4 regions of the Streptomyces sp. NPDC088730 genome follow, and region 1 is predicted to be linked to each of the others. Evidence: riboswitches for the same ligand, from Rfam matches in the RefSeq annotation. Region 1 holds a riboswitch; each other region holds the start of a gene.

Region 1 (5,839 bases):
TCTTCGACCCCAACGGCACCGATCTGCTCGCGGCGGCCCGCCGGTACGGCCTGCGCGTCCCTGAGGACCTGCTGCTGGTCTGCTGCAGCGAGTCCACCGTCTACGCGACGACCGAACCGCCCATCACCACCCTCTCGCTCAAACCGCGCAGGATCGGCACGGCGGTCGTGCAGCTGCTCATCGACGCCATCGAAGGCGTCGAGCACGACGGCCCGGTGGAGCAGGTGATACCGACGGAACTCATCGTCCGCACCTCCTCCCAGCGCCGTCCGCCCCGCACCACGGTCAGCGCGCCGCGCTCTCCGGCAGGGGATTGATCAGACCAATTGGGATCAATCGACCGGCGAACCCGGCGTGCGTTCGGATTCACCACCCCTGGTGCGTCACAGAGCACGATTCGCATTCCTATGATGGGCGGACGACACCGCGGACCGCCCCGACCAGCAGGGCCCGTCAGGTGTACGGCGGCGCGACGGTGGTGGAGGGGTCGATGACACAGGGGGCCGGTCAGGAACCCGCGGTGCGGACGGCGACGTTGCGCGACTTCCGCGTACCGCCCTATGCGCAGTCCCCGGCACCGCCGGCGTCTCCGCACCCGGGCAACGCTTTCCCGGAGGGCGAGACGCCGGAGGGGTACACCCCCACCGCACGCGACCTTCCGGTGATCACCCGCGAGGCCACCGTCCAGGTGCGGGCCGTTCCCGAACCGCGGCCCGCCCAGGATCCGGAGCTCGGTCCCCTGTACGTGGTCGGTGACGTCCACGGCTATCTGGACGAGCTGTACGCCGCCCTCACCGAACAGGGCCTGATCGACGGCGACGGCAACTGGTCCGCGGGCAACGCGCGGCTCTGGTTCCTCGGTGACTTCACCGACCGGGGACCCGACGGCATCGGCGTCATCGACCTCGTGATGCGGCTGTCCGCGGAGGCCGCGGCGGCCGGCGGCTACTGCAAGGCCCTGATGGGCAACCACGAGCTGCTGCTCCTCGGCGCCAAGCGGTTCTCCGACACCCCGGTGAACTCGGGCGCCGGCACCGCCACCTTCCAGGCCGCCTGGCTGCTCAACGGCGGCCAGAAGAGCGACATGGAGCGGCTCCAGGACGTCCACCTCCAGTGGATGTCCCGGCTCGACGCGGTCGTCGAGGAGGACGGGCATCTGCTGATGCACTCGGACACCACGGCGTACCTCGACTACGGCACCACCATCGAGGACGTCAACGACACAGTGCACGCCATCCTGACGCGGAACGACGCCGACGAGTGCTGGGACCTCTTCCGCAAGCTCACCAAGCGCTTCGCCTTCCGCGACGAATCGGGCCCGCAGGCCGTGCAGCAGCTGATGGCCGCCTACGGCGGCCGGCGCGTCGTCCATGGCCACAGCCCCATTCCCTATCTGCTCGGTGAGGTCGGTTCCGAGGACGGCGAGGACAGTGCCGGACCGCTGGTGGACGGCCCGCACGTGTACGCGGACGGGCTCGCCATCGCCATGGACGGCGGAGTGACCATGGCCGGAAAGCTACTGGTCGTCCAACTCCCCCTGCATGACTGACGCTCCTCGGGGAAGAGCATCAACGACCTGACCGTGCCGACGACTGGGCCTATTTCCGGAAACCCCCTGTCACCCTGTGCCGTGGGCGCTCTACCATCGGCGTACCAGTAGCAGGCTCTCCTCCGTTTCCGCCCGACTGCCCGGTTGAATCGGGCACACAGGCCCTACGGAGCATCGGGGGATGCACATGAACAGCGCTCCGCACCTGCTGACCGAGGACCGCCCCGAGTACGAGCGGATCCTCGACGACGCGCTGCGTCACGCCCATGAACGACCAGATCTGGCCGCAATCGGTGAACGGCTCAACCCGGTCCAGCTGCGCACCATGGCGATGGCCGCCACCGCCCTGATCACCGCCACGGCCGCCACCGAGTACGAGCACTACGTGAAGGCCCGCGAGGAGCTGCGGGCCGCCACGGCCGATCCCGATCAGGACGCCGCCGGCCTCATCGGCGCCGACGACCCCAACGGGTCGGGGGCCGGCCTGGGAGCTGTCGTCACCGTGCTGGCCCCGGTGCTGGCCGGCACGGCCGCGGTGATCTTCCTGCTGGTCGGCTACATCCTGAAGATGCTCAGCCCGCCGCCGTCCTTCGCGGGGACCATGGTCGGCGTCGGCTGGGTGTTCGTGGCGCTCACCGCGGCAGCCATGCTCGCCGCCGCCATCGGCCTCCTCGTCGCCGCCCTGCGCAACGGCTCCACGTCGCTGGCCGCCGACGATCCCGGCGAGGAACTGCCCGAGGACGTGGCGCGCGCCAGAGAGGCCTGGCGGCACGCGCTGCTGGAACGCGGCATCCTGCCGTTCCTGCGGGACGCGCTGGCCGACCCGGGCGCCGCTCCCGCCGCCCGTACCCCGTACCCCTCGGCCAACCGGATCCCGAAGATCGGCTACAGCAGGCCGGACTTCTCCAGCCCGGACGACGGCCCGGCGGCCGCGCCCCGGCCGACCTTCACCAGCCCGGACTTCACCAGCCCCGATTTCGGCGGACCGGAACACGAGATGGACTGACCGGGCGGGGGTCCGGGCGCGTCGTACCGGCCGGGCGCGAGCCTGCCGGTACGACGCGCCGTGCCTCAGTCCGCGATCGGCAGGTAGACCCGGTTGCCCGCGGCCGCGAACTCCTTGGACTTCTCCGCCATGCCCGCCTCGATCTCCGCCCGCGAGCCACCGTGCTCACGCCGGATGTCGTGCGAGATCTTCATCGAGCAGAACTTCGGACCGCACATCGAGCAGAAGTGCGCCGTCTTCGCCGGCTCGGCCGGCAGCGTCTCGTCATGGAACTCCCGTGCCGTGTCCGGGTCGAGCGCCAGATTGAACTGGTCCTCCCACCGGAACTCGAAGCGGGCGTCCGACAGCGCGTCGTCCCACTCCTGCGCCCCCGGGTGCCCCTTGGCGAGGTCCGCCGCATGGGCAGCGATCCGGTACGTGATCACGCCGGTCTTCACGTCGTCCCGATTGGGCAGGCCGAGGTGCTCCTTGGGCGTGACGTAGCAGAGCATCGCCGTGCCCCACCAGGCGATCATCGCGGCGCCGATGCCCGAGGTGATGTGGTCGTACGCCGGAGCGACATCGGTGGTCAGCGGGCCGAGCGTGTAGAACGGCGCCTCCTCACAGATCTCCTGCTGGAGGTCGATGTTCTCCTTGATCTTGTGCATCGGGACGTGCCCCGGGCCCTCGATCATCGTCTGGACGCCGAGCCGTTTGGCGACGGCGTTCAGTTCGCCGAGCGTGCGCAGTTCGGCGAACTGGGCCTCGTCGTTGGCGTCCGCGATCGAGCCGGGGCGCAGCCCGTCGCCCAGCGAGTACGTCACGTCATAGGAGGCGAGGATCGTGCAGAGCTCCTCGAAGTGCTCGTACAGGAACGACTCCTTGTGGTGCGCGAGGCACCAGGCGGCCATGATCGAGCCGCCCCGGGAGACGATGCCGGTCTTGCGACGGGCCGTCAGCGGCACGTACGGGAGGCGTACGCCGGCGTGGACCGTCATGTAGTCGACGCCCTGCTCGGCCTGCTCGATGACGGTGTCCTTGTAGATCTCCCAGGTCAGCTCCTCCGCCCTGCCGTCGACCTTTTCGAGGGCCTGGTAGAGGGGCACGGTGCCGATCGGCACCGGGGAGTTGCGAAGTACCCACTCACGGGTGGTGTGGATGTTGCGGCCGGTGGAAAGGTCCATGACCGTGTCGGCGCCCCACTTGGTCGCCCAGGTCATCTTGTCCACCTCCTCCTCGATGGAGGACGTCACCGCGGAGTTGCCGATGTTGGCGTTCACCTTCACCAGGAACCGCTTACCGATGATCATCGGCTCGATCTCCGGGTGGTTGACGTTGGCCGGCAGCACGGCCCGGCCCGCGGCGATCTCCTCGCGCACCACCTCGGGCGTGACGTTCTCCCGGATCGCCACGTACTCCATCTCCGGGGTGATCTCGCCGCGCCGGGCGTACCCGAGCTGGGTCACCGGGCGCCCGTCCCGGCTGCGCCGCGGCTGGCGCGGGCGGCCGGGGAAGACCGCGTCCAGATTGCGCAGCCCCCCGCGCGGCGAGGTGTGCTTGAGCCCGTCGTCCTCGGGGCGGGCGGCCCGGCCCGCGTACTCCTCGGTGTCGCCGCGGGCGATGATCCAGTTCTCCCGCAGCGGCGCGAGTCCGCGCCGCACATCGGTGTCGACGGCGGGATCGGTGTACGGCCCCGACGTGTCGTACAGCGACACGTCCTTGCCGTTGGTGAGGTGCACCTGACGGACCGGCACCCGGAGGTCCGGGCGCGAGCCCTGGACGTACCCCTTGTGCCAGCCGATGGACTTCCCGGACCTGTCGCTCGGACCGGCCCCGTTGTTCCGGCCGGCCCCGCTGTTCTGGCCCACCCCGTCGTTCTGGCCGGCCCCGTCGCTCCGACCGCCCTCGTCGTTCTGACTGGAGGCAGGCATGCGTGCATCCGCTGTGGTCATGAGACCTACTCCCTACGCCGGCATTACCCGGTAACAGGTTCGGCGGTCGGCGCAGCTTGTCCCGTACGGATGTACGGAGATCAGCGCCCTCTCAGCCCGGTGCTCCGAGCTCCCGCGTGTGCAAAGGTGCCACCACGCTAACGCCCGCACGGGTGCGCTGAACAGTGGGCCCTGCTCGTCTTGCGATGATCGGCCGGTGACGTCCCCCCATATCGTTCCCGAGCAGCCGTCCCCTCAGCACACCCACTCCCACGCGCACGGCCCCGCCGCACCCGTGTCCAGGCACCTGCGCAAGGTGATCGCAGCCGTACTGATCCCGTTCGCGGCCGCGGTCGCCGTCGGGCTCGTGGTGCTCTGGCCCGGTGGTGCGCCGGCGCACGAACGGACCGGTGTCGGCTTCGACCGGCAGACCCAGCAGGCGAAGGTGGTGAACATCGACAAGGTCGACTGCAAGGACGTGAACGCGGCCCAGCTGCCGGTCGATGGCGAGACCCCGCCGGCGAAGGACCCGGCGGCCGGTGGCGGCGGGGCCGCACTCTGCGAGAAGGCCACGGTCGAGGTCACGAGCGGCAAGGACAAGGGGCGCACCTTCATCGAGGTGGTCCAGCCCGGCGCACCGCGACAGCTGCGGAAGGGACAGGACGTGGTGGTCGCGTACGCCCCCGACGCGCCCCATGACCTCCAGTACTCCGTGACGGATGTGAACCGGAAGTTCCCGATGGCGCTGCTGGCCGGGATCTTCGCCGTGGCGGTGGTCGTCGTGGGGAGACTGCGCGGGGTCATGGCGCTGGTGGCGCTCGCCCTGTCGTTCGCCGTGCTGACCCTGTTCATCCTCCCGGCCATCCTGCAGGGCTCGAATCCGCTGCTCGTGGCGGTGGTCGGGGCCAGCGCCATCATGCTGATCGCCCTCTACATCTGCCACGGGCTGACCGCCCGCACCTCGGTCGCCGTCGTCGGCACCCTGATCTCGCTCCTGCTGATCGGGCTGCTCGGCTCGCTCTTCATCGGCTGGGCCGGCCTGAGCGGGAACACCGATGACAGCACCGGCCTCATCCACGGCCTGTATCCGCACATCGACATGAGCGGTCTGCTTCTGGCCGGCGTCATCATCGGCTCCCTTGGGGTGCTCGACGATGTGACGGTCACCCAGACATCGGCCGTCTGGGAACTGCACCAGGCGGACCCGACGATGAGTGCGAAGCAGCTTTACCGGGCAGGTATCAGAATCGGAAGGGATCACATCGCCTCGGTGGTCAACACCCTGGTGCTCGCCTATGCGGGCGCGGCGCTGCCGTTGCTGCTGCTGTTCTCGATCGCCCAGAGCGGCGTGGGCACGGTGGCCAACAGCGAGCT
Region 2 (5,839 bases), on a different contig from region 1:
TTCTTTCAGGGCTGTGGGCAGGGTCGCGTTGCTGAGCTGCGCGAATCGCTCCAGTTGCCGGACGCTCGTGAGGGGCATCACCTCAGGAATGACCGGGGTCTCGCAACCGGCAGCGACCATCCGGTCACGCATCCGCAGATAGTCCTCCGGGTCGAAGAACATCTGGGTGATCGCGTAGTCCGCACCGGCGCGGCACTTGTCCACGAAATGCCGGATGTCGGTGTCCCAGTCGGCCGAGCGCGGATGCATCTCGGGGAAGGCCGCGACTCCGACGCAGAAGTCCCCGGACTCCTTGATCAGCCGGACGAGGTCCGCCGCGTAGCGCACGCCCTGCGGGTGCTCGACCCACGGGCCCATCGGATCGCCGGGCGGGTCACCGCGCACGGCGAGGATGTTCCGGATCCCGGCGTCCGCGTACTGGCCGACCATGTTGCGCAGTTCGGCGATGGAGTGGTTGACCGCCGTGAGGTGCGCGACCGGGGTGAGGGTGGATTCGGCGGCGATGTCCTGGGTCGCCTTCACCGTCCCGGCCCGGGTGGAGCCGCCGGCTCCGTACGTCACCGAGACGAAGCTCGGGCCCACCGCCTCGATCCGGCGCAGCGCGTTCCAGAGGTTCCGTTCACCCTTCTCGGTCTTGGGCGCCCAGAACTCGAACGAGTGCAGGGTCTTGCCGGTCGCGAGCATCTCACGCACGGTGCGCGCGCGATCTGTCCTGGTGGAGGGTGTACCGAAGGCCATAACGGCAGGTTAACCAGGGCGTGACGGCCACCCAACCGAACCAGAGAGATTTGCCCGAATTGACTGGTTCTTGTCCACGCTTCGGACGCCGATGTCCCAAACACGTCCACGGCGAAGGCCGCGTCCGCTCCGGGGCCCGCCGGATCACGCGTCGCCGCGCGCCCGGATCCTTCCGGCCAGCTCGGCGGCGGCGGCAGCCGGATCCGTCGCCTCGGTGAGGGCCCGCACGACGACGACGCGGCGCGCTCCGGCGTCGAGCACCTCGTCGAGGTTGCCCGCGTCGATCCCGCCGATGGCGAACCAGGGACGGGCCGGGGCGAGCGAGGCGGCGTAGCAGACCAGGTCCAGACCGGGTGCGTGGCGGCCGGGCTTGGTCGGGGTGGGCCAGCAGGGGCCGGTGCAGAAGTAGTCCACGCCGGGCTCGCCCACGGCGGCGTCGACCTCGGCCTCCGCGTGCGTGGAGCGGCCGATGAGGACGTCCTGGCCGATGATCGCGCGGGCGGCGGGCACCGGGAGGTCGCCCTGGCCCAGGTGCAGCACGTCGGAGCCGATGGCGTGGGCCACGTCGGCCCGGTCGTTGACCGCGAGGAGCTTGCCGTGCCGCCTGCACGCGTCGGCGAGGACCGCGAGGTGTTCGAGCTCCTCTGCCGCCTCCATCCCCTTGTCGCGGAGCTGGACGATGTCCACTCCGCCGGAGAGCACCGCGTCGAGGAACTCGGGGAGGTCTCCCTGGCGCCTGCGGGCGTCCGTGCACAGGTAGAGCCGGGCGTCGGACAGTTGTGCGCGAGGCGTGGGCATGACGAAGTTCCCCCGGAGAGCGATGGCGTAGGTCAGGTGGGTGAGGAAGGGATGCGGGCCGCTCGGGCGGACCGCATCCCCGGTGCGGCGGAAGGTCAGACGGCGAGCGCCTGGGCCCGGCGCTTCACCTCCGTGCCGCGATTCTCACTGAGCGCCTGCGCGGGCGTGCCCGGCAGGCTCGGGTCGGGGGTGAAGAGCCATTCCAGCATCTCCTCGTCGGAGTAGCCGTCGTCCCTCAGGAGCGTCAGGGTCCCGCTGAGGCCCTTGACCACCTTGTCGCCGTCGATGAAGGCGGCAGGCACCTGGAGTGCGCGGTTCTCACCACGTCGTACGGCGATGAGCTGGCCCTCCTTGACCAGCTGCCGTACACGCGTCACCTCGATATCGAACATTTCGGCGATATCGGGAAGGTGGAGCCAGGCAGGGACGAGAGCATCGATCTTTGCGTCAATCTCGGTCACGGGACAAGCCTGCCATCCCGGACTGACAGCCGACACCCGGACTCCGCCCTTCAGGGCCCGGCGCACCCCGCCGGACAGACCCTAGGGGCGTACGGCCGACTTCAGCGGCACCGAGGCGTCGCCGGCCAGCTCCGGATCGAGCGGCGTGCCCGCCTCGATGAGCTTGCGCCCCTGGATCAGGTCGCGCGGCCGGCCGACGGAGAGCACCGCGGCCAGCACGCCGTCCCGCAGCCAGCACACCGACCAGGCGGGGCCGTCCGGATCGCCGCGCCACAGCAGGGTGTCCGCGCCCTCGTGGTGGCCCGCGTACTGCACGAACCTGCCGAACTGCTCGGACCAGAAATAGGGCACGGGGTCATAGGCGGGCGGCTCCGCCCCGTCCGGCGACGCCCCGATGATGTGGGCGGCCGCGGTACGCGGCCCCTGGAGGGCGTTGTCCCAGTGGTGGACCAGCAGCCGCGCCCCGTAGCGCGCGGAGGGGAAGGAGGCGCAGTCGCCCACGGCGTACACGTCGGGCAGCGAGGTGCGCAGCGCCGCGTCGGCGGTCACAGAGCCGTCGGGCCCGAGCGCGACGCCGGAGCCGGCCAGCCAGCCGGTGGCGGGGTGCGCGCCGATCCCGACGACCACGGCGTCGGCCGGCAGGACGCGGCCGTCCGCCAGGAGCACCCGGCCGGGTTCCACCCCGGCCACCCGCGCCCCGGTCAGCAGGGTGGCGCCGCTCTCCGCGTACCAGGCGGCCATCGGGGCGGCGACCTCGGCGGGCAGGGCGCCCGCGAGGGGGCGTTCCGCGGCCTCGACGACGGTGACCTCGCAGCCCGCCGAGCGGGCCGCGGTGGCGAACTCGGCGCCGATCCAGCCCGCGCCGACGACCACGACGGTGTGCCGTGCGTCCAGGACGGGCCGCAGCCGCGCCGCGTCGTCCAGGGTGCGCAGCAGATGGACCCCCGCCACCCCCTCGGAGCCCGGCAGCACGACGGGTTCGGCTCCGGTGGCGATGACCAGGACGTCGTAGGGGACGGGCCCCTTCGAGGTGTCCAGTTCATGGTCGGCGGCGCGCAGGCCCGTGACCTCACGGCCCAGCCGCAACTCGATGCCGAGTGTCTCGAAGTCGATATCGAAGGCGGATTCCTCGGCCTTGCCGAGCAGCACGGCCTTGGACAGCGGTGGACGGTCGTAGGGCTGGTGGGGTTCGGCACCGATGAGGGTGAGCGCGCCGGTGAAGCCCTGTTCCCGCAGGGCCACCGCCGTCTGCACACCCGCCATCCCCGCGCCGACGACGACCACCCGCCGCCCGGCCCGCTCCGACTGCCGCTCCGGCCGCTCTGCCCGCTGCTGCTCGTTCACCCGACCACCTTAATCAACTGACGGTGCGTCAGGAAAGGTGTTCCTCACCGTCCTCGCACCGCCGGCCTCCTGCTTTACCCGTCCGCGGGGCCTGGGTCTAGGGTGGCCCACGTAAAAGACTCGCGGGAGCCCGGACGTACCGGGCTGAGAGGGAGGCTGGGCGGCCTCCGACCGTACGAACCTGATCCGGGTCATGCCGGCGAAGGGAGGGGCTGGATGCCCATGCCTGTCCACCGCACGAGCGGGTGCGAGGTCCTCGTCATCGGGGGCGGCGTCATCGGCCTGGTCACCGCCTGGCGGGCCGCGCAGCGCGGTCTGGCCGTCGCGGTCGTCGATCCCGATCCGGGCGGCGGGGCCGCCCGGGTCGCGGCCGGCATGCTGGCCGCCGTCACCGAACTGCACTACGGCGAGGAGATGCTGCTGGGTCTCAACGTCGCCTCCGCCGCGCGCTATCCGGCGTTCGCGGCCGAACTGGAGGCGGCGAGCGGTCAGGACATCGGCTTCCGCGCCTGCGGCACCCTGGCCGTCGCGCTGGACACCGACGACCGCGCCCACCTGCGGGAGCTGCACGAGCTGCAGCGCCGCTGCGGGCTGGAGTCGCAGTGGCTCACCGGCCGGGAGTGCCGGCGCCTGGAGCCGATGCTCGCGCCGGGCGTACGCGGCGGGCTGCGGGTCGACGGCGACCACCAGGTCGACCCGCGCCGGCTGTCCGCCGCGCTGCTGACGGCGTGCGAGCGGGCCGGGGTCGTCTTCCACCGGCAGCGGGCCGAGCGGCTCACCGTGGTGCGGGACCGGGCCACCGGGGCGGTACTGGACGACGGTACGGAGCTGTCGGCCGACCAGGTCGTGCTCGCCGCCGGCAGCCTCAGCGGCCGGCTCTCGGGGGTGCCGGAGCACGTCCGGCCGCCCGTCCGCCCGGTCAAGGGCCAGGTGCTGCGGCTGACCGTACCCACCGCGTACGCCCCCTTCCTCAGCCGCACCGTGCGGGCCGTGGTCCGGGGCAGCCACCTCTACCTGGTGCCGCGCGAGAACGGCGAGCTGGTGGTCGGCGCCACCAGCGAGGAGATGGGCTGGGACACCACCGTCACGGCGGGCGGGGTCTACGAGCTGCTGCGCGACGCCCACGAGCTGGTGCCCGGCATCACCGAGCTGCCGCTCACCGAGACCCGGGCCGGCCTGCGCCCCGCCTCCCCCGACAACGCCCCGCTGCTCGGCCGCACCGCGCTGCCCGGCCTCCACCTCGCCACCGGCCACCACCGGAACGGAGTGCTCCTCACCCCGGTCACCGGTGACGCCATGGCGCGGCTGCTGGCCGACGGCGAGCTGCCGGAGGTGGCCCGCCCCTTCTCCCCCGGCCGCTTCCCGGCCGCCGCCCCCGTACGACAGGAGCAGCCCGCATGACCGCGCCCACTCCCGCCTCCGCGCCCCTCCTCTCCGTGTCCGTGAACGGCGAGGCCCTCACCGTCGCCGCGGGCACCACCCTGGACGCCCTCGTCGCGACCCTGACCGAAGCGCCCTCCGGGGTCGCGGCCGCGCTGAACGAGACCGTGGTGCCGCGCGGTCAGTGGTCCGGCGCGGCGCTCGCGGACGGCGACCGGGTCGAGGTCCTCACCGCGGTCCAGGGAGGCTGACCGTGTCCGACGACCTCTTCACCCTCGGGGACACCGTCTTCGGCTCCCGGCTGATCATGGGGACGGGCGGGGCGCCCAGCCTCGATGTGCTGGAGCGCGCGCTGACCGCCTCCGGCACCGAGCTGACCACGGTCGCGATGCGCCGTCTCGACCCGACCGTGCGGGGCTCCGTGCTCTCCGTACTGGAGAAGCTCGGCGTCCGGGTGCTGCCGAACACGGCGGGCTGCTTCACGGCGGGCGAGGCCGTGCTCACCGCCCGGCTGGCCCGCGAGGCGCTCGGCACCGACTGGGTCAAGCTGGAGGTCGTGGCCGACGAGCGCACCCTGCTGCCCGACCCGGTCGAGCTGCTGGACGCCGCGGAGATCCTGGTGGACGACGGGTTCACCGTGCTGCCCTACACCAACGACGACCCGGTGCTGGCCCGGAAGCTGGAGGACGTGGGGTGCGCGGCGGTCATGCCGCTCGGCTCCCCCATCGGTTCGGGCCTGGGCATCCGCAACCCGCACAACTTCCAGCTGATCACCGAGCGGGCCAGGGTCCCGGTGATCCTGGACGCGGGCGCCGGGACGGCCTCCGACGCGGCGTTCGCCATGGAGCTGGGGTGCGCGGCCGTGATGCTCGCCTCCGCGGTGACCCGCGCCCAGCAGCCCGAGCTGATGGCCGCCGCGATGCGGCACGCGGTGGAGGGCGGGCGGCTGGCCCACCGGGCGGGCCGGATCCCGCGCCGGCACTTCGCCGAGGCGTCGTCGCCGGTGGCGGGGCGTGCGGCGCTGGATCCGGAGCGCCCGGCGTTCTGACACGGGACCCCGCGGCACCGGATCGCGTGTCCCTGTCACGGCTCGGCTGCAGTACGGCTCCGGGATCGCC
Region 3 (5,839 bases), on a different contig from region 1:
CACCGCACGCGACGCCGCCGAGCTCGTCGCGCTCGCCGCGCAGGGCCAGCCGGACGCCGCGGACGTCGTGCGGACCGCGGCCCTCGTCGCGGGCCGGGTGCTCGCCGCCCTCGCCGCACAGGTGGACCCCGAGTGCATCGTCGTCTACGGCGAGCCGGCCGCCCTGGACGGCCTCGTCCTCACCCCCATCCGGCAACAACTGGCCGCACTCTCGCTGCCGTCCGCCCCCCGCACCATCGAAGTGCGCGGCTCCACCCTCGGCGGGGAGGCCGCCGCGCTCGGCGGGGTGGCACTGCTGCTGCGCACCACCGGCCAGGACCTGGAGGAGCTGCTCGACCGGCCGGCGCCCGGCACGCCCGACAGCGGGACCGCGCGGTGAGCGCCTGCTGCGGACCCGCCCGCGAGAACAGCCCCACGGCGCCCGCCGCTCCCCCGGCGGACTTCGCCGTCCCCGTGCGCGGCCGGGCCGACCTCCTGCGCGGCATGGTCGCCGTACCGGGCGGGCCGTTCCTGATGGGCGGCGAGGACGAGGACGCGTTCCCGGACGACGGCGAGGGACCGGTGCGGGAGGTCACGACCGGGCCGTTCCACATCGACGCGGCCTGCGTCAGCAATGCCCGGTTCGCGGTCTTCGTCAAGGCCACCGGCTATCGCACCGAGGCCGAACTCATCGGCTGGTCCTACGTGTTCGGCTCCTTCATCCCACAGCAGGCCCGGCATGCCGTACTGCCGGGCACCGTGCCCGGCGCCCCCTGGTGGCGGGCGGTGACCGGAGCCCACTGGCGGGCGCCCGAGGGGCCGGGCACCTCGGTCGGTGACCGCCGGGACCACCCGGTGGTCCACATGTCGTGGAACGACGCGACGGCCTACGCCCGGTGGGCCGGCAAGCGGCTGCCCACCGAGGCCGAATGGGAGAAGGCCGCCCGGGGCGGCCTCGTCCGGGCGCGGTTCCCCTGGGGCGACGAGCTGACCCCGAACGGCCGGCACCGCTGCAACATCTGGCAGGGCGACTTCCCGGTACGCGACACCCGCGAGGACGGCTACGCGGGCACGGCACCCGTCAAGGCCTACGCCCCCAACGGCTTCGGCCTGTACAACACCTCGGGCAACGTCTGGGAGTGGTGCGCCGACCGGTTCAGCGCGGACTGGCACAGCGCGGAGCGCCCCGCGACCCGGACCGACCCCACCGGGCCGCCGCACGGCGAGAACCGGGTGCTGCGCGGCGGCTCGCACCTGTGCCACCGCTCCTACTGCAACCGCTACCGGGTCGCCGCCCGCACCTCCAACACCCCCGACAGCACGACCGGCCACGGCGGCTTCCGCTGCGCGCTCACGGTCTGACCGCCGCCTTCACCCCCCTCGTCGCGCTCCGCGCACACCCGGCTATCCTGGCCGCCGCACCGGACACGGGGTGCCCCGCACAGGGGCTGAGAACACACCCGTCGAACCTGAACCAGTTAGCACTGGCGGAGGGATGTCTTCATGTCATTGCCGTATGCCCAGGACGAGCGCGCGGCCACGGCTCCGCGGCCCGCGTTCGACGGGCGGATGCCCACCGCCCCGGGTGATCTGCGCGTCGAGGCGCACGGGATAGCCCCCGTCCCCGAGGACCGCCGCTACGGCGGGCCCGGCCGGCTGTTCACCGTCTGGTTCGCCCCCAACCTGACCATGACCGGGGTGTTCACCGGCACCGTCGGCATCGCGCTCGGCCTGGACTTCGCCACGGCGCTCACCGCCGTCGTGCTCGGCACGCTCGTCGGCGCCGTGCCCACCGCGTACCTGGGCACCTGGGGCAGTCAGACAGGCGCCGGACAACTCCCCCTCGCCCGGCTGGCGTTCGGTCGCGGCGTGGTGCTGCCGGGCACGCTCCAGTGGCTGTCGTCCATCGCCTGGGACGCGCTGATCGGGCTGTTCGGCGGGGAGGCGCTGGCCCAGCTGTGCGGCTGGCCCTTCTGGCTGGGAGTGCTGGCCATGATGGCGGCCCAGGGCGCGCTCGGCGTCCTGGGGTACGAGGTGATCCACCGGCTCCAGACCGTGATGACCTTCGTCCTCGCCGCCGCCTTCGCGGTGCTCGCCACCAAGCTCCTGGACGGGGTACACCCCGCCGCGACCGGCACCGCGCACGGCGCGGACCGGGCGGGCGCGTCCGTCCTGACGTGCACCGTCGCCCTGAGCCTGGCGCTGTCCTGGGCGCCGTACGCCAGCGACTTCAGCCGCTACCTGCCGCGCACCACGTCACGGCCCCGGATGTTCTGGTGCACGCTGCTCGGCATCAGCGTCTCGTTCGTGGCGGTCCAGACGCTCGGCCTGTGGGGCGCGTCCGTCTTCACCGACCAGACCGCGCACGGCATCGACACCCTGCTGGGCGGGGGCGCGCTCGGGGCGTTCGGGCTGCTCGCCGTGGCACTCGCCGCGCTGTGCAGCAACGCCATGAACGACTACAGCGGCTCACTGGCGCTGCAGACCATGGGCGTCCGCCTGCCGCGCCCCGTCGCCGCCGCGCTCGCCGCCGTCCTCGGCTTCCCCCTCGTCCTGTGGATGCACGCGGCCGACACCACCGCCCGCTTCCAGAACGTGCTGCTGCTCGTCGGCTACTGGATCCCCGGGTTCGTCGCGATCGTGGCCGTCGACTGGATCGTCCGGGCGAGGGCGCGCGGCGGTTCCCCCGTCGACCTGGCCGCCGAGACCTCCCGCCCCCAGCCGTGGTGGCCCGCGCTCACCGCGTTCGCCGCCGCCTTCGCCACGGCGGTGCCGTTCATGAGCACCGGCCTGTACGTGGGCCCGGTGGCGCGGGCGCTGCACGGGGCGGACCTCGCCTACGGGGTGGCGTTCCTGGCGGCCCTCGCGGTGTACGCCCCGCTGCGGCTGCGCCGCCGCTGACGGTCCCGGCGGGCGCGGCGGACGGTGGGGCGCGGCGGACGTCACGCCTTCGCGGTCTCCGTCTCGCCGTGGATGTAGCGGCCGCCGCGGAGCAGCGAGACGACCGCGGCCACCAGGCACGCCGCGATGGCGAAGTCGAAGGCCACGGAGAGGCCCTGCTCGAACGGTCCGGAGATCAGCGTCGGGAAGAAGGCCCGCCCGGTGAGGTAGTCGGCGTGACTGGTGGGCAGCTGTGCCAGGGTCTCCGGGCCGAGCAGGCTGCGTACCGGGTTGTATCCCAGGAGCGCCGCGAAGAGCACGCCGACCGGCGGCAGCGACGCGACGCGCGCCGCGTCCGCGGACGGCACTCCCTGCTCGGTGAGTCCGTGGGCCAGCGTGTGGGGCAGCGAGCTCGCCAGCCCGGCGATCATCAGCGAGAAGAAGATGCCGATCGACAGCACCGTGGCCGAGTTCTGGAAGGTGGTGCTGATTCCCGCGCCCACTCCGCGCTGGTCCGGCGGCAGACTGTTCATGATCGCCGCCCGGTTGGGCGAGGCGAAGAGCCCCATGGCCAGCCCGTTGACGAGCAGGATCAGGGCGAAGAGCCAGTAGTCGAAGTCGACCGGCAGTTCCTTGAGCGCCACGAAGGTGGCGGCCGCCAGGAGCATGCCGCCGGTGGTGAAGAGCCGGGCGCCGTAGCGGTCGGAGGCCCACCCGGAGAACGGGCCGGCGATCAGGAACCCGATCGTCAGGGGCAGCATGTAGATACCGGCCCACAACGGGGTCTGCTCGAAGCCGTAGCCGTGCCGGGGCAGCCAGATCCCCTGGAGCCAGATGATCAGGATGAACATCAGTCCGCCGCGCCCGAGGGACGCCAGGAGACTGGCCACGTTCCCCGCCGTGAAGGCCCGGATGCGGAACAGCGCCAGATGGAACATCGGCTGGGCGGCCCGGGTCTCGATCAGGCAGAAGAGCCCCAGCACGGCCAGTCCGCCGGCGATCGCGGTGATCACCCACGGGTTGGTCCATCCCATGGTGTCGCCGCCGTAGGGCTGGATGCCGTACGTGATGCCGGAGAGTACGGCGATCAGGCCGGCCGCGAAGGTCAGGTTGCCCCATCGGTCGATCCGGGCCGGGGTGCGGACTCCGGTGTCGTGCAGCTTCAGGTAGGCCCAGACCGTGCCGAACAGCCCGATCGGGACGGAGACCAGGAACACCAGGTGCCAGTCGAAGGGACCGAGCAGCCCGCCGAGCACGAGTCCCATGAACGAGCCCGCGATGGCCGCGACCTGGTTGAGCCCGAGGGCGAGGCCCCGCTGCCGGGGCGGGAAGGCGTCGGTGAGGATGGCGTTCGAGTTCGCCATCAGCATCGCTCCGCCCACGCCCTGGAGCACCCGCATCCCGATCAGCCACAGGGCGCCGGCGGTGCCGTGCGTCCAGGTCACCGAGAGCAGTACGGAGAAGAGCGTGAAGACCGCGAACCCCAGGTTGTACATCCGGACCCGGCCGTACATGTCACCCAGCCGCCCGAAGCTCACCACCAGGACCGCGGTGACGACCATGTAGCTCATGATGAGCCAGAGCAGCAGGCTCGTGTTGCCCGGCTGAAGGGGGTCCACCCCGATGCCGCGGAAGATGTCCGGCAGCGCGATGAGGATGATCGACAGGTTGATCGTCGCGATCAGCACACCCAGCGTGGTGTTCGACAGCGCGATCCACTTGTAGCCCGGACCCAGTGGGTCCTCGGCGCCGCCGAGGCGTACGGCTGTGCTCTGCATCGGACCATCCCGCCCGTCGGAGGTACCTCGGCCGCCTACGGGAGCCAAGCTATTCCCGGGCCCCGGCGACGGCCAGTCCTGATGCTCCGGTGCAGCGGCCTCCTACGGACGAGGGGTGGCGGTCTCCTTGATGAAGAAGCCGGCGAATGCTCCGAGCACGAGCAGGATCGGCATCATGAGCAGTGCGTGGCCGTAGTCGGTGAGCGACGGAGAGCCGGGAAGGATCTTGCCGGGGATCGCCTGGAGTAGTCCGCCGATGACGAAGCAGACGCCGTTGACGATGGCCGCCGAGCTGCCGACGAGCCGTCCGGGGACGGATTCCCCGGCCACGGTGAAGCCGAGCATGTGGGCGCCCGCGAACAGGCCCACACAGAACATGGTGACCACGGAGACGCTGTTGGTCTCCTTGGGCAGGTAGATCAGCAGGCAGACGGCGGCCGCCTGCAACAGGACACCTACGACGGCCGGGACACGGCGGTTGTTCCAGTGGTCGGACATCAGGTTGAAAAGGGGCGCGCCGACGGCGAGGCCGAGCCAGGACATGGCGGTCAGGACGGCGGCGAGCGAGGTTCCGGCTCCGCGGGCTTCCATGACGCGGGGCCCCCACAGCACTCCCATGGCGAGCATTGAGCCGAAGGAGACACCGGCCAACAGCGAGGAGAGGACGACATTGCGGTTGCGGAAGCAGGCGCCGAGGTCGTGGAGGATGCTGGAGACGAGCGGTGGCCGGGCGGCCTGGGCGAGCTGTCCGGGGCCGGCGGAGGGGTTCCGTACCAGGAGCGCGAAGAGCACGATCAGTACGACGCCCGCCGCACCGAAGCCGTTGAGGAGCTGCTGCCAGCTGACGTGCTGGAGCTGCCAGGAGATCGCGGGCTGTCCGAAGGCGGAGCCGAGCGAGGCGAGTGACTGCACCAGGCCGAACATCAGGCCGTAGCGGGCGGCCGGGAACCACTGGCCGCCGATGTATCCGGCGCCGACGAATCCGAAGGAGGAGCCGACGGCGAGGACGATCTGCGCGGCGATCAGAGTGGCCATGCTGGTGGTCTGCGCGTACAGGAAGGCGCCCGCGGTGACGAAGGCGACGCCGATCGCGAGCAGCGGGCGGGAGCCGAAGCGGTCCAGCAGCGCGCCCGAGAAGAACTGGCACAGTGCGAAGGCCCAGGTGTAGATCGACCCGGCGAGGCCGATCTGGGCCACGGTGA
Region 4 (5,839 bases), on a different contig from region 1:
CGCTCTCCGCCGCGTCGAAGGTGACGCCGACGACCGCGCCCTCCTCCGGTGTGCCGCGCAGCGAACACTCGGCGTCCAGGGCCGGTCCGTGCTCGGGGCGCAGCGTGACGGCGACGTGGTTGCCGCGGAAGGTGCGGGCGGCCACGGTGCAGCGCAGGCCGTCCTCCGGGGCGCCGATCAGGACGCCGGCCGGCCGCACCAGCAGATCGCAGGCCCCCTGCGGTGATCCGGCGGGCACCGGCACCTTGCCCCACTCCGTGTCGGCCGCCTCGCCGGTGACCGTCGCCTCCACCACGTTGTCGAAGCCCAGGAAGCGGGCGACGAAGGCCGACGCGGGGTGCTGCCAGACTTCCAGCGGAGTGCCCACCTGGGCGATGCGTCCGTCGCGCATCACGACGACGCGGTCGGCCAGCGCGAAGGCCTCGCCCTGGTCGTGGGTGACGGCGAGCACGGTCGTGCCCAAGCGGGCGAAGAGCGTGCGCAGTTCGACGACGAGGCGTTCGCGCAGGCTGCGGTCGAGCTGGCCGAGCGGCTCGTCCAGCATCAGCAGCCTGGGCCGGGGCGCGAGCGCGCGGGCCAGGGCGACGCGCTGCTGCTCGCCGCCGGAGAGCGCGGCAATGGCCCGCCGCCCGGCGCCGGGCAGCCCCACCAGGTCGAGGAGTTCGGCGACCTTGCGTTCCTGCTCGCCCCGGCCCACGCCGCGCATCCGCAGCCCGAAGGCGACGTTGGCGCCGACGTCCCGGTGCGGGAAGAGCTGGTGGTCCTGGAACATCAGGCCGAGTCCGCGCCGGTGCACCGGCACCCCGGTCTGGTCCGCGCCGTCGAGCAGGACCCGGCCGCCGTCCGGGTGCTGGAGACCGGCCACCACCCGCAGCAGCGTCGACTTCCCGCTGCCGCTCGGCCCGAGCACACAGACGATCTCGTGGTCCGCGACCTCCAGGTCCACCGCGTCCAGCGCCACCCGGTCGCCGAAGCGCACGGTGGCCGATTCGAGAGTCAGCATTGTGTCAGCATCCCTAGAACTCGCCGGATCGGTCGGTGCGGATGCGTTCGAGCAGCAGCAGCGACACCGCGCACACGAGCATCAGAATGGTGCTGAGGGCCATCGCCTGGCCGTAGTTGAGATCCCCGGACCGCCCCAGCAGCCGCGCCACCGCGACCGGGAGCGTCGGGTTGTCGGGCCGCGCGATGAACACCGTGGCGCCGAACTCCCCGAGCGACACGGCGAAGGCGAAGCCCGCCGCCACCAGCAGCGCCCGGCGCACCAGCGGCAGATCCACCTCGCGCCAGGCCCGCAGCGGCGAGGCACCGAGCACCGCGGCCGCCTCGCGCAGCCGCCCGTCCACCGCGCGCAGGACCGGCAGCATGGTCCGTACGACGAACGGCACCCCGACCAGCGCCTGGGCGAGCGGCACCAGGATCCAGGAGGTCCGCAGATCGAGCGGAGGCTTGTCCAGGGTGATCAGGAAGCCGAAGCCGACGGTGACGGCGGAGACCCCGAGGGGCAGCATCAGCAGCGCGTCGAAGCCCCTGACCAGCCGCCCGGCCCGCCTGGTCAGGGCCGCCGCGGCCAGGCCGCCGACGACCAGCGCGATGGCGGTCGCGACCAGGGCGTACCGCAGCGAGTTCCCGATCGCTTCGAGCGGCGCGACCAGGAACGTGCCGCTGTTCGCGTCCGCCGAGGCCAACGCCCGGTAGTAGCCGAGGCCGTGGCCGCCGGGCAGGTCGAGTGAGCGCTCCACCAGGATGGCGAGCGGCAGCAGGATCAGTACCAGCACGGTCAGCAGGACGCCCGCGAGCAGCGCCCACTGACCCGCCCCTCGTGGTCTGCGCGCGGTCTGCGCCGGGTCGACGAGCTTCAGCGCGCTCTCCCGGCGCCGCACGGTCCAGGCGTGCACGGCGAGGATCGCGCCGACCGCCGCGAACTGCACGAGCGTCAGCACGGCGGCCGTCGGCAGGGCGAGCAGCTGCGCGGTCTGGCGGTAGATCTCCACCTCCAGCGTGGAGAATCCGGGGCCGCCGAGGATCTGGACGACGCCGAAGGAGGTGAAGGTGAAGAGGAAGACCATCAGCGCGGCCGCCGCCACGGCGGGGGCGAGCGCCGGGAGCGTCACCCGTCGCCAGGCGGCGAACCGTCCGGCGCCGAGCACCCGGGCGGCCTCCTCCTGCCGCGGGTCGAGCTGTGACCACAGCCCGCCGACGGTGCGCACGACGACCGCGTAGTTGAAGAAGACATGGGCCAGCAGGATCGCCCACACCGTGGTGTCGAGCCGGACCCCCCACAGATCGTCGAGGAAGCCGCCGCGCCCCAGCAGGGCGAGGAAGGCGGTGCCCACGACGACGGTCGGCAGGACGAACGGCACCGTGACGACGGCCCTCAGCACCTGCTTGCCCGGAAAGTCGAACCGGGCGAACACATAGGCACCCGGCAGCGCGATCAGCAGGGTCAGCGCGGTCGAGGCGAGCGCCTGCCAGAGCGTGAACCAGAGGACGTCCTGGATGTCGGACCGGCTCAGCACCTCGCCGATCCGTCCGAACTGCCACGCCCCGCCGTCCTTGAGCCCGCGTCCCACGATCGCGACGACGGGGTAGGCGAAGAACACCGCGAAGAAGGCGACGGGCACGGCCATCAGGCCGAGCCGGACCGCGCTCCCGCGCCGCGACCGGGAACGTGCGGCCTTCCCGCCCGCGCCCGGTCCGCGTACGGGAGGCTTCGCTACTTCACTACCAGCGAGGACCATGACTGGACCCACTGCTCACGGTTCTTGGCGATCGCGTCCGGGGCGACGGTCGCGGGCTTGTCCGGGGTGGCCCCGAACCTGGTGAAGAGTTCCGGCACCTTCGCGCCCTTGGTGACCGGGCTGACGAACATGTTGAGCGGCATGTCCTCCTGGAACTTCTTCCCGATCATGAAGTCCAGCAGGGCCTTGCCGCCCGCCTCGTTCTTCGCGCCGTCGAGCAGGCCGGCGAACTCGATCTGCCGGAAGCACGTCCCGGTGGCGACCCCGGTCGGAGCGGTCTTGGGCCGCGGGTCCGCGTACAGCACCTCGACGGGCGGGCTGGAGGCGTAACTGACCACGAGCGGCCGGTCGGCCTTGGCCTTCTTGCCGCCCGCGGAGCCGGAGAACTCCTCGTTGTACGCCTGCTCCCAGCCGTCGACGACCTTGACGCCGTTGCTCTTCAGCTTCTTCCAGTAGTCCTGGTAGCCGTCCTCGCCGTAGGTGGCGATGCTGCCGAGGAGGAAGCCGAGGCCGGGCGAGGAGGTCGCGGCGTTCTCGGTGACGAGGAGGTTCTTGTACGCGGGCTTCGCCAGGTCGTCGAAGGTCTTCGGCGGAGCGAGCTTCTTGTCGGCGAAGTACTTCTTGTCGTAGTTGACGCAGATGTCGCCGGTGTCGACCGGCGTGACCCGGTGCTTTCCCGCGTCCAGCTGGACGTCGGACGCGACCCGGCCGAGGCCCTTGGCGGCGTACGGCGTGAAGAGGCCGTTGTCGAGGGCGCGCGAGAGCAGGGTGTTGTCGACGCCGAAGAACACGTCACCGCGCGGTGAGCCCTTGGTCAGGATCTCCTGGTTGAGGGCGGCGCCCGCGTCACCGCTCTTCAGGACCTTGACGGTGTAGCCGGTCTCCCGGGTGAACTCCTTCAGCACACCCTTGGAGGCGTTGAAGGAGTCGTGGCTGACGAGCGTGACGGTCTTGGAGCCGGTGCCCTTGGTGCCGGACGAGCCGGACGACGCGTCGTCCGAGCTGCCGCAGCCGGCGAGCGCGGTCGCGCCGATCGCGGCGGCGACGGCCGTCACCGCGACCTTCTTGGTGGTGCTCATGTGATTCCTCCTGGGGGTGACCAGGAAGAGACGCGGCCCCGCCCGCGCCGGTGGCGAACCGGAAGCGGGCAGGGCGCAACAGCTTGAGTAAGGTCCGAACTTCCTACCCGGAATGACCCGGGCGAGGTTCAGAGGGTCTGCGGCCAACCTGTCCTCGGTGCCGCACTCTCAGCGCTGTGGCGCTCCCCTGTCGGAATATGAAGTTGATTTCACGCCCAGGCTACACGGCTGGTTCCGGCCGCAGAGCCTGCCCCGGAGTCCGGGCGACGCACCCCAGGGTCTGTCCGGCGGATCATGGCCGGGGCGCCCCAGGGGCTGTCGTCACACTGCCGTCTGACGCCGCGCGGCCGCCCTTCGGGCGACGACGTAAGTTTGACGGCAGACCCTAGCGCTCGGACGCCGCGAGCTGCCCGCAGGCCCCGTCGATCTCCTGGCCCCGGGTGTCCCGCACGGTCACCGGCACCCCGTGGGCGGCGATGGCCTCGACGAACGCCTTCTCGTCCTCCGGCCGCGAGGCGGTCCACTTCGAGCCCGGTGTCGGGTTCAGCGGGATCAGGTTGACGTGTACCCGCTTGCCCTTGAGGAGCCGGCCGAGCCGGTCGCCCCGCCAGGCCTGGTCGTTGATGTCACGGATCAGCGCGTACTCGATGGAGATGCGGCGACCGGACTTCTCCGCGTACTCCCAGGCCGCGTCCAGCACCTCGCGCACCTTCCACCGGGTGTTCACGGGGACGAGGGTGTCGCGCAGCTCGTCGTCCGGGGCGTGCAGCGAGACGGCGAGACGGCACTTGAAGCCCTCGTCCGCGAAACGCAGCATCGCGGGCACCAGACCGACGGTCGAGACGGTGATCCCGCGCTGCGACAGCCCCAGCCCGTCGGGCTCGGGGTCGGTCAGCCGGCGGATGGAGCCGACCACCCGGTTGTAGTTGGCGAGCGGCTCGCCCATGCCCATGAAGACGATGTTGGAGAGCCGCGCGGGGCCTCCGGGGACCTCGCCGTCACGCAGCGCCCGCATGCCGTCCACGATCTGGTGGACGATCTCCGCCGTGGAGAGGTTGCGGTCGAGACCGGCCTGCCCGGTGGCGCAGAACGGGCAGTTCATCCCGCAGCCCGCCTGCGAGGAGATGCACATCGTGACGCGCTCGGGGTAGCGCATCAGGACGGACTCGACCAGCGTCCCGTCATGCAGCTTCCACAGGGTCTTGCGGGTGGTGTCGTCGTCGCAGCTGATGTGGCGGACCACGGACATCAGCTCGGGGAACAACGCCTCCGCGAGCTTGTCCCGCGACCCGGCCGGAATGTTGGTCCACTCCGAGGGGTCGTGCGCATACCGCGCGAAGTAGTGCTGCGAGAGCTGCTGCGCGCGGAAGGGCTTCTCGCCGGTCGCGGCGACGGCTTCCTTGCGCTCGGCGGGCGTGAGGTCGGCGAGGTGCCGCGGCGGCTTCTTGGCTCCGCGGGGCGCGACGAAAGTGAGTTCTCCGGGCTTAGGCATGGTTCTTCCAGTGTCGCAGACACGCCGGGGTGCGATCGGTCATCGCGGTCCGGCCTGCTTGAGGTACGGGTCACTCGGTGACCAGGGCCCGGATCGCCTGTTCCGACCAGTGGCCGGCGGCTCCGCGCGACGAGGCGACGTAGGCCGCCACGGTGTCCACGTCCCAGGCACCCGCGTCGAGCAGGCCGGCGGCGAGGAGGCGCGCGTATGCCCGGGAAGGAGGCACCGGGTTCACTTCGCCGGCCCGCCAGGGGGCCGTGAACGTGAGGACGGGCAGTCCGTCCAGCTGTCCGGCACACACCAGCGTCTCGTACCGCCCGTCTCCCAGCCGCGCGACACCTGACCTGAGCACCGGACCGAGATCAAGATCTTCACCGGGGCTCCTGTACATCTCCTGAGCGGCGATGTCCGCGAACTGTGACGCCGAGACAAGGTGGGCGCGGGCGAGGACCCGCCCCTCCTGTTCCGGGTCGTAGAAGGCTCGTCCGCCGCCCCAGACGGGCGACTCCGTGGCGAAGTACAGGGCG

Evidence for each region. Region 1 has a riboswitch for thiamine pyrophosphate ahead of thiC (phosphomethylpyrimidine synthase ThiC). Riboswitches for the same ligand answer to the same signal wherever they lie in the genome.
Region 2: it holds a riboswitch for thiamine pyrophosphate, as region 1 does, so the genes downstream of both, thiO (glycine oxidase ThiO) here and thiC (phosphomethylpyrimidine synthase ThiC) in region 1, are expected to answer to the same signal.
Region 3: it holds a riboswitch for thiamine pyrophosphate, as region 1 does, so the genes downstream of both, ACIP89_RS27320 (purine-cytosine permease family protein) here and thiC (phosphomethylpyrimidine synthase ThiC) in region 1, are expected to answer to the same signal.
Region 4: it holds a riboswitch for thiamine pyrophosphate, as region 1 does, so the genes downstream of both, ACIP89_RS29895 (thiamine ABC transporter substrate binding subunit) here and thiC (phosphomethylpyrimidine synthase ThiC) in region 1, are expected to answer to the same signal.

The regions. Positions count from the first base shown of each region.
Region 1 covers NZ_JBIVLK010000002.1:290,059-295,897, forward strand. The annotation lists gene ACIP89_RS08000 (LacI family DNA-binding transcriptional regulator) at 1-317, shown strand, start outside; gene ACIP89_RS08005 (metallophosphoesterase) at 491-1,549, shown strand; gene ACIP89_RS08010 (hypothetical protein) at 1,731-2,555, shown strand; gene thiC (phosphomethylpyrimidine synthase ThiC) at 2,621-4,486, opposite strand; TPP riboswitch at 4,479-4,612, opposite strand; gene ACIP89_RS08020 (YibE/F family protein) at 4,683-5,839, shown strand, end outside.
Region 2 covers NZ_JBIVLK010000001.1:1,115,825-1,121,663, reverse strand. The annotation lists gene metF (methylenetetrahydrofolate reductase [NAD(P)H]) at 1-738, opposite strand, end outside; gene thiE (thiamine phosphate synthase) at 883-1,536, opposite strand; gene ACIP89_RS05020 (Rv2175c family DNA-binding protein) at 1,632-1,997, opposite strand; gene ACIP89_RS05015 (NAD(P)/FAD-dependent oxidoreductase) at 2,079-3,260, opposite strand; TPP riboswitch at 3,454-3,566, shown strand; gene thiO (glycine oxidase ThiO) at 3,564-4,742, shown strand; gene thiS (sulfur carrier protein ThiS) at 4,739-4,972, shown strand; gene ACIP89_RS05000 (thiazole synthase) at 4,975-5,769, shown strand.
Region 3 covers NZ_JBIVLK010000011.1:13,565-19,403, forward strand. The annotation lists gene ACIP89_RS27310 (ROK family protein) at 1-379, shown strand, start outside; gene ACIP89_RS27315 (formylglycine-generating enzyme family protein) at 376-1,341, shown strand; TPP riboswitch at 1,398-1,492, shown strand; gene ACIP89_RS27320 (purine-cytosine permease family protein) at 1,483-2,880, shown strand; gene ACIP89_RS27325 (MFS transporter) at 2,922-4,637, opposite strand; gene ACIP89_RS27330 (MFS transporter) at 4,740-5,839, opposite strand, start outside.
Region 4 covers NZ_JBIVLK010000013.1:88,230-94,068, forward strand. The annotation lists gene ACIP89_RS29885 (ABC transporter ATP-binding protein) at 1-1,003, opposite strand, end outside; gene ACIP89_RS29890 (ABC transporter permease) at 1,017-2,630, opposite strand; gene ACIP89_RS29895 (thiamine ABC transporter substrate binding subunit) at 2,717-3,820, opposite strand; TPP riboswitch at 3,903-4,019, opposite strand; gene rlmN (23S rRNA (adenine(2503)-C(2))-methyltransferase RlmN) at 4,206-5,312, opposite strand; gene ACIP89_RS29905 (histone deacetylase) at 5,383-5,839, opposite strand, start outside.